DNA from 2 places in the Streptomyces sp. URMC 124 genome. Region 2 is predicted to be linked to the other one. Evidence: riboswitches for the same ligand, from Rfam matches in the RefSeq annotation. Region 2 holds a riboswitch; the other holds the start of a gene.
The links. A riboswitch is a leader RNA that binds a small molecule or an ion and turns the genes downstream of it on or off. The one in region 2 is predicted to bind thiamine pyrophosphate.
Positions count from the first base shown of each region.

Region 1 (4,404 bases), on a different contig from region 2:
CGTACTCCATCGCCAGATAGACGTACGGGCCGTCGGTGCCCTGGTCGTAGACCCCCACCACGTTGGCGTGGTCCAGGCGCGCCACCGACTTGGCCTCGCGGATGAAGCGCTCGACGAACGCGGTGTCGGCGGCCAGGCCCGGGTGCATCACCTTGACCGCGAGCACCCGGTCCAGCCGGGTGTCGAGGGCGCGGTAGACCGTGGCCATGCCGCCCACGGCGATGCGGGCCTCGACCCGGTAGCGGCCGTCGAGCGTGTGCCCGACCAACGGGTCCCCTAGCGTCGTATCCACGCGACGAGTCTAAAAGGGGTGGGGACCAGGCCCCGACCGGGCAGCCCCTGCTACTGAGCGAACTCGGGCCGCTCCGGATCGAGACGTGCCAGGCCCTCCGCAGGAGACGACGCCTCGGCGAAGTGCCGCCGCGGGATCCGCCCCGCCCGGTACGCCAGCCGCCCCGCCTCCACGGCGTGCCGCATCGCCTCCGCCATCAGCACCGGCTCCTGCGCGCGGGTCACCGCGGAGGCGAGCATCACGGCGGCGCAGCCCAGCTCCATGGCGAGCGCCGCGTCGGAGGCCGTGCCGGCGCCCGCGTCGAGGATCACGGGGACCCCGGCCCGCTCGGTGATCAGCTGGAAGTTGTGCGGGTTGCGGATGCCGAGGCCGGAGCCGATGGGCGAGCCCAGCGGCATGATCGCCGCGCAGCCGACGTCCTCCAGCTTGCGGGCGAGGACCGGGTCGTCGCTGGTGTACGGCAGCACCGTGAAGCCGTCGTCCACGAGGATCTCCGCGGCGTCCAGCAGCTCGACGGGGTCGGGCAGCAGCGTGCGCTCGTCGGCTATCACTTCGAGCTTGACCCAGTCCGTGCCGAGCGCCTCCCGGGCCAGCCGGGCCGTCAGCACGGCCTCGCCGGCCGTGTAGCAGCCGGCCGTGTTCGGCAGCACCCGGATGGAGTGCCGCTCCAGCACGGACAGCACGGAGCCGCGGACGCTCGCGTCCAGGCGGCGCATCGCGACGGTGGTCAGCTCGGTGCCGGAGGCGAGCAGGGCGCGCTCCATGACGTCGAGGCTGGGCGCCCCGCCGGTGCCCATGATCAGCCGGGAGCCGAAGGTGGTGCCGGCGATGGTGAGCAGGTCGTCCGCCATCAGAGCTGATCAGCCCCCCTGCACTGCGGTGAGGACCTCGATGCGGTCGCCGGCGCCGAGCCGCGTGGCGGGCCACTGGCCGCGCGGCACGACGGCCTCGTTGACGGCGGCGGCCACGCCGCCGGGCGCGGTGGTCATGCTCGCCACGAGGGTGTCGAGGGTCAGGCCGTGGGGCACCTCGCGGTGCTCGCCGTTGACGCTGATGCCCATGTGGGCCTCGGGGGTGTCAGTGGGGTCGCTGGGGTTCATACGGGCAGCTCCTGCAGCGCGTTCGAGAAGCGTCGGGGGGTGAAGGGGCGGGCCTCCTCGGGGAGGCGCCCGGTGGTCAGCACCTCGGCCATGACGTCGCCGGTCAGCGGGGTGAGGAGGACGCCGTTGCGGTGGTGGCCGGTTGCGGCGTGCAGCCCGGGCAGGGCGGTCGGGCCGAGGAGGGGGGCGTTGTCGGGGGAGCCGGGGCGCAGCCCGGCGGAGGTCTCCACCAGGGGCAGTTCGGTGATGCCGGGCACGAGCTCGTGGGCGTCGCGCAGCAGCTCGTAGACGCCGCCGGCGGTGACGGTGGTGTCCCAGCCGAGCTCTTCGGTGGTCGCGCCGAGGACGAGCTCGCCGTTCTCGCGCGGCACCAGGTACACGGGGCCGCCGCGGACGACCGCCCGCACGGTGCGCGAGAGGAAGGGCGCGTACGCGTCCGGGACGCGCAGCCGCAGCACCTGGCCCTTGACCGGGCGCACGGGCGGCAGGACCTCGGCAGGGACGCCAGCGAGCGTCCCGCTGCGGCTGCCCGCGGCCAGCACCACCTGGTCCGCGGCGATGCGGCTGCCGTCCGCGAGCTCGGCGCCGGCGGCGCGGTCCCCGGCGAGCAGCAGCCGTGCGGCCCCGGCGCGGTGGAAGGCGACCCCGGCCCGCTCGCAGGCCGTGAGCAGCGCCCGCGCGAGCCTGCGGGGATCGGTCTGGTGGTCCTCGTCGACGCGCAGCCCCCCGCGTACGCCGGGCGCGAGCATCGGCTCCAGGCGGCGGCACTCGCGGCCCGTGAGCCACTGCGAGTCCAGGCCGCAGCGCTGCTGCAGGGCGTGCAGTTCGCGCAGGTGCTCGCGGTCGTCGGCGTCGAGGGCGACGGCGAGCGTGCCGCAGGTGCGGTAGCCGGTGGCGAGACCGCTCGCCTCCTCCAGCTCGGCCGTGAAGTGCGGATAGCGGCGCGCGGAGGCCAGGTTGAGGGCGAGCAGCGCTTCCTCGCCGTAGTGCAGCTCGGTCACCGCGGCCAGCATCCCGGCGGCGACGCGCGCCGCGCCGCCGCCCGGTGCGGGATCGGCGACGGCGGTGCGCAGTCCGCGCTGTGCGGCGCGCCAGGCGGTGACGAGCCCGATGAGCCCGCCGCCCACGACGAGGACGTCGCAGGCGGACGGGGTCGGCGCGGTCGGTGTGGTCGTCGACGCGGCCATGAGGTGTCCAGCCCCTCCCTTCGCCGGCATGACCCGGATCAGGTTCGTACGGTCGGAGGCCGTCCAGCCTCCCTCTCAGCCCGGTCGTCCGGGCTCCCGCGAGTGCGTGCACCGGCCACCCTAGTACGCGGCGCGAACCCGGGGCGAGGGCCTGCCGGGCGCCCGGAGGGCCGCGCGTGCGGGCCTCGGCCTACAGTGATCGGGTGAGCGAGCACCGGGAAGAGCCACTTGCCGCCAGTGAGCGGCGCGTCGTCATCGTGGGTGCCGGAATGGCCGGCGTGCAGACCGCGGTCGCCCTGCGCGAGCTCGGCTGGGCCGGCACCGTCACCGTGCTGGGCGCCGAGCCGCACCCGCCGTACGACAGGCCTCCGCTCTCCAAGGCCGTCCTGCTGGGCAAGGCCGACGGCTCCGCGTTCGAGGTGGACTTCGCCCTGCTCGGGACAGACCTGCAGCTCGGGCGGGAGGCCACCGGCCTGCGCCCGGCCGAGCGCCTGGTGGAGACCGCCTCGGGGCCGGTGCCCTACGACGTCCTGGTCATCGCCACCGGCGCCGAGCCCGTCCGGCTGCCCGGCAGCGAGGACCTGCCGAACGTCCACCTGCTGCGCACCCTCGACGACGCCGTGCGGCTGCGGCCGGTCCTGGCCGCGCAGCACGACGTCGTGGCCGTCGGCGCGGGCTGGATCGGCGCCGAGGTCGCCACGGCCGCCCGGGAGGCGGGCTGCGAGGTGACCGTGGTGGAGGCCGCGGACCGGGTCCTCGCCGGCGCGATGCCCGCCGAGGTCGCCGCCCGGATCGCCCCCTGGTACGCCGAGAGCGGCGCCCGGCTGGTGCTCGGCGCGCGGGTGACCGCCGTGGAGGACGACGCGGTCGTGCTGGCCGACGGCACCCGCCTGCCGGCCGGCGCCGTGGTCGTCGGGGTCGGGGCGCGCGCCGCGACCGGCTGGCTGGAGAGCTCCGGCATCGCGCTCGGCGCGGACCGCGCCGTCCTCGCCGACGAACGGCTGCGCACCTCGCTGCCGGGCGTCTACGCGGTCGGCGACTGCGCGTCGTTCCCCTCCGCCCGCTACGGCGAGCGGCTGCTGGTGCACCACTGGGACAACGCCATGCAGGGCCCGCGGACCGTCGCGGCGAACATCGTGCTCGGCCCGGCAGAGGGCCCCGCCTACGACCCGGTGCCGTACTTCTGGTCCGAGCAGTTCGGGCGGTTCGTGCAGTACGCGGGCCACCACGCCGGCGCCGACGAGCTGCTGTGGCGCGGCGACCCGGCGAGCTCCGCCTGGAGCGTGTGCTGGCTGCGCGACGGCGTCCTGGTCGCCCTGCTGGCCGTCGGCCGCCCCAGGGACCTGGCGCAGGGCCGCAAGCTCATCGAGAAGGGCACCCGCCTCGACCGCGCCAAGGCCGCCGACGCGTCCGTGCCGCTGAAGGCCGCGGCACTGTGACGCGCCCGGGTCGGGTCAACCCGGCTACCGGCTGTCAGCGGCAGATGGCAGGCTTGTCCCGTGACCGAGATTGACGCAAAGATCGACGCGCTTGTTCCCGCCTGGCTCAACCTTCCCGACATCGCCGAGGAGCTCGGCGTGGAGGTGACGCGCGTGCGGCAGCTGGTGAAGGAGGGCCAGCTGATCGCCGTGCGCCGCGGTGAGAACCGGGTGCTCATGGTGCCCGCCGCCTTCATCGGCGAGGGCAAGGTCGTCAAGGGCCTGGCAGGCACCCTGACGCTGCTGCGGGACGACGGCTTCACCGACGAGGAAATGCTCGAGTGGCTGTTCACCGCCGACCCCTCCCTGCCGGGCACCCCGGCGGACGCGCTGCGGGAGAACCGCGG
Region 1 is NZ_JBPQTS010000144.1:732-5,135, forward strand. It holds partial or broken gene ACSNOG_RS25340 (protein kinase domain-containing protein) at 1-292, opposite strand, end outside; gene ACSNOG_RS25345 (thiazole synthase) at 343-1,143, opposite strand; gene thiS (sulfur carrier protein ThiS) at 1,153-1,353, opposite strand; gene thiO (glycine oxidase ThiO) at 1,389-2,579, opposite strand; TPP riboswitch at 2,578-2,689, opposite strand; gene ACSNOG_RS25360 (NAD(P)/FAD-dependent oxidoreductase) at 2,849-4,018, shown strand; gene ACSNOG_RS25365 (Rv2175c family DNA-binding protein) at 4,079-4,404, shown strand, end outside.
Region 1: it holds a riboswitch for thiamine pyrophosphate, as region 2 does, so the genes downstream of both, thiO (glycine oxidase ThiO) here and ACSNOG_RS04515 (thiamine ABC transporter substrate-binding protein) in region 2, are expected to answer to the same signal.

Region 2 (4,404 bases):
GCCAGCAGTGCGGCGACGGCGGCGAACTGCACCAGCGTCAGGACGGCAGCGGTCGGCAGGTCGAGCATCTGGGCGGTCTGCTGGTAGATCTCGACTTCCAGCGTGGCGTAGCGGGGACCGCCGAGGATCTGCACGACGCCGAAGGAGGTGAAGGTGAAGAGGAAGACCATGAGGGCCGCGGCGGCCACGGCCGGCGCCAGCGCCGGCAGCGTGACCCGCCTCCAGGCCGCGAAGCGCCCCGCGCCCAGCACCCTGGCCGCCTCCTCCTGGCGCGGGTCGAGCTGGGCCCACAGGCCGCCCACGGTGCGGACGACCACGGCGTAGTTGAAGAACACGTGGGCGATCAGGATCGCCCAGACGGTGGTGTCGAGACGCACCCCGCACCACTCGTCCAGCAGCCCCCCGCGCCCGAGCAGCGCCAGGAAGGCCGAGCCGACGACGACGGTCGGCAGGACGAAGGGCACGGTCACCACGGCGCGCAGCGTGCGCTTGCCGGGGAAGTCGAACCGCGCGAAGGCGTACGCCCCGGGCAGGGCGAGGGCAAGCGTGAGGGCGGTGGAGGCGGCCGCCTGCCAGGTGGTGAACCACAGCACGTGGCCGATCGCCGGGTCGGTCACGACCTCGCCGATGCGGCCGAACTGCCACTGTCCGCCCTCCTTCAGCCCCCGGGAGACGATCGCCGCGACGGGATAGGCGAAGAACACCGCGAAGAAGGCGAGCGGCAGGGCCATGAGGCCGAGCCGCAGTGCTGTCCGCCGCCCGGCCCCACCGGGGCCTCGTGCGGGGCCCCGTGCAGGGGCCCCGGGCTCTACTTCAGGACGAGCGAGGACCATGCCTTGACCCACTGCTCGCGGTTCTTGGCGATCTTCTCGGGGGCCATGGTGCCGGGCTCGTTCACCTGCGCGCCGTACTTGGTGAACAGCTCGGGCAGCTTGGCGTCCTGGTTGGCGGGCTTGACGAACATCTGCAGCGGCATGTCCTCCTGGAACGTACGGCTCAGCAGGAAGTCGATCAGGGCCTTGCCGCCCTCGGTGTTCTTCGCGCCCTTCAGCAGCCCGGCGAACTCCGTCTGCTGGAAGCAGGTGCCCGTGGCCACACCGGTCGGGCCCTCCGCGGGCTGCGGCTTCACGCCGAGGACCTCTGCCGGCGGGCTGGAGGCGTAGGAGACGACGAGGGGCTTGTCGCCCTTGGCCTTCTTGCCGCCCGCGGAGCCGGAGAAGCGCTCGTTGTAGGCCTGCTCCCAGCCGTCGACGACCTCTACGCCGTTGTCCTTGAGCTTCTTCCAGTAGTCCTGCCATCCGTCGTCGCCGTACTTGGCGATCGTGGCGAGCTGAAAGGCGAGGCCCGGGGAGGACGTGGCGACGTTCTCGGTGACGAGCAGGTTCTTGTACTCGGGCTTGATCAGGTCGTCCAGGGACTGCGGCGGGGCCAGCTTGTGGCCGGCGAAGTACGCGCGGTCGTAGTTGACGCAGATGTCACCGGTGTCGATGGGCGTGACCCGGTGCTCGCCGGCGTCGGCCTGCAGCTTCCTCGGGACGCGGTCCAGGCCCTTGGCCTCGTACGGCGCGAAGATGCCGTTGTCGAGCGCACGGGAGAGCAAGGTGTTGTCGACGCCGAAGAAGACGTCGCCCTGCGGGTGGCTCTTGGAGAGGATGGCCTGGTTGACGGCCTGGCCGGCGTCGCCGCCCTTGAGGACCTTGACCTTGTAACCGGTCTGCTGGGTGAACTGCTTCAGCACCTCGTCGGACGCCGCGAAGGAGTTGTGCGAGACCAGGGTGACGGTCTTGTCCTTGCCTTCGGACGTGTCCGAGCTCCCGGAGCCGTCCGAGCCGCCGCACGCGGCCAGGGCCGGAAGGGCGAGCATGCCGGCGGCAACTGCGCCGATGGCACGCCGCAGGTTGGTGTTCATGATCGAGCTGACTCCCTACGCCGGTATGACCCGGATCAGGTCCGAGGGTCTGCGGGCCGTGCCGCACTCTCAGCGCCCCCTGGGCGCTCCCCTGTCGGATTGTTCATTTGTGCGAGGGCACCGTATCAGTGCCCTCGCCATGGATCGGCGTCTGACCTGGGGCCCTGGCTCAGCGCTCGGCTGCTGCCAGCTGCCCGCAGGCGCCGTCGATCTCCTGGCCACGTGTGTCGCGGACGGTGACGGGCACCCCGTGCGAGGCAATCGCCGCGACGAAGGCACGCTCGTCCTCGGGGCGCGAGGCCGTCCACTTCGACCCCGGGGTGGGGTTGAGCGGAATGAGGTTGACGTGCACGCGCTTGCCCTTGAGGAGGCGGCCCAGGAGGTCGCCGCGCCATGCCTGGTCGTTGATGTCACGGATCAGGGCGTACTCGATGGAGACCCGGCGGCCGGACTTCTCCGCGTACTCCCACGCGGCATCGAGGACCTCGCGGACCTTCCAGCGCGTGTTGACCGGCACCAGGGTGTCGCGCAGCTCGTCGTCCGGGGCGTGCAGGGAGACGGCCAGACGGCATTTGAAGCCCTCGTCGGCGAAGCGCAGCATCGCCGGGACCAGGCCCACCGTGGAGACCGTGATGCCGCGCTGGGAGAGCCCCAGGCCGTCCGGCTCGGGATCCGTGAGGCGGCGGATGGCGCCGACGACCCGCTTGTAGTTGGCCAGCGGCTCGCCCATACCCATGAAGACGATGTTGGACAGCCGCGCGGGGCCTCCGGGGACCTCTCCGTCGCGCAGCGCCCGCATGCCGTCCACGATCTGGTGGACAATCTCGGCCGTCGACAGATTGCGGTCCAGGCCGGCCTGGCCGGTGGCGCAGAACGGGCAGTTCATGCCGCAGCCCGCCTGCGAGCTGATGCACATGGTGACGCGGTCCGGATAGCGCATCAGCACCGACTCCACCAGCTTGCCGTCGTGGAGCCGCCAGAGGGTCTTCCGGGTGGTGTCGTCGTCGCACGAGATGTGACGTACGACGCTCATGAGCTCCGGCAGCAGCTCGGCGGCGAGCTTCTCGCGCGCCGCCGCCGGGATGTCGGTCCACGCGGCGGGATCGTGCGCGTACCGGGCGAAGTAGTGCTGCGAGAGCTGCTTGGCCCGGAACGGCTTCTCACCGATCGCGGAGACGGCCTCGCGCCGCTCGGCGGGCGAGAGGTCGGCAAGGTGCCGCGGGGGCAGCTTGGCGCCGCGGGGGGCGACGAACGTCAGTTCTCCAGGCGCGGGGGCCATGAGCAAAAACTCCTCATTGACGACGGCGGATGACCTCCGCAATCGCGGAGCCAGCGGCAGGACGAAGCCGGAACCCGGAGATCTCACAGGGGCACCCCCGCAGGCGCGGGGCCGGAAAAGGGCCCGCTGCACGGCAGCGAGCCCTTCCAGGGTACCTGGCCCGGCTCAGGAGCCGACGAAGACGACCATGAGGAGCCACACCACCGGCGCGGTCGGCAGGAGCGAGTCCAGCCGGTCCATGATGCCGCCGTGCCCCGGCAGCAGGGCGCCCATGTCCTTGATGCCGAGATCCCTCTTGATCATGGACTCGCCGAGGTCTCCCAGCGTGGCGCTGATGGCGACGGCGAGGCCGAGGAGCAGCCCCTCCCACCACGCACCCCCGTCGATCAGGAACTGCATGCACAGGGCGCCGGCGACCATCGCGAAGGCGACCGCCCCGAGCAGCCCCTCGCGCGTCTTGCCGGGGCTGATGCGCGGGGCCAGCTTCCGCTTGCCGAACTTCCAGCCCACCGCGTACGCACCCGTGTCGCTGACCACGGTCAGGATCAGGAAGGTGAGCACCCGCCACGCGCCGTCTCCGGCGGCGAGCATGAGGGCCACGAAAGTGGCCAGGAAGGGCACGTAGAAGGCCGCGAAGATGCCGGCCGTGACGTCCTTGAGGTAGTCGTCCGGCGACTCCGTCATCCGCCACACGAGGACGGCCAGGGCCGTGAAGGCCACGGCCACCCACGCGCCCTCGGCACCGCTGGCGTAACCGGCGATGACCATGGCGGCTCCGCCGACCGCGAGCGGCACCAGCGGGGCGCGGATCGCCTTGCGCTCGGCGAGGCGGGAGGTCAGCTCCCACAGCCCGACCACGACGGCGATCACGATCACGCCGAGGAAGACGGGCTTGTAGATGAACAGGGAGGCGAGGATGACCGCACCGAGGCCCACGCCGACCCCTATCGCCGCCCGCAGGTCACGGCCGGCGCTCTTCTTTCCTGCCTTCGGCGGCTCGGGGGAGGCAGGCACCGGGGCGGGGTCCTGGGGCCTGATGTCGGGCTCCTGTTCATCGCGGAACAGGGGGCCGCGAAGATGAGCGGCCCCCTGGTCACGGTCGTCCTGGTCTCCGCCTGAGGGGGGCACGATGGGCATGGGGCGAGTCTGCGCCGCGACGCCCGCCTCGTGCACAGGACCCGCCGAACGGGCCGCAGTGGACGGCCCCCGGTCGGTG
Region 2 is NZ_JBPQTS010000012.1:49,737-54,140, reverse strand. It holds gene ACSNOG_RS04520 (ABC transporter permease) at 1-833, opposite strand, end outside; gene ACSNOG_RS04515 (thiamine ABC transporter substrate-binding protein) at 809-1,909, opposite strand; TPP riboswitch at 1,905-2,012, opposite strand; gene rlmN (23S rRNA (adenine(2503)-C(2))-methyltransferase RlmN) at 2,079-3,188, opposite strand; gene ACSNOG_RS04505 (phosphatidate cytidylyltransferase) at 3,354-4,404, opposite strand, start outside.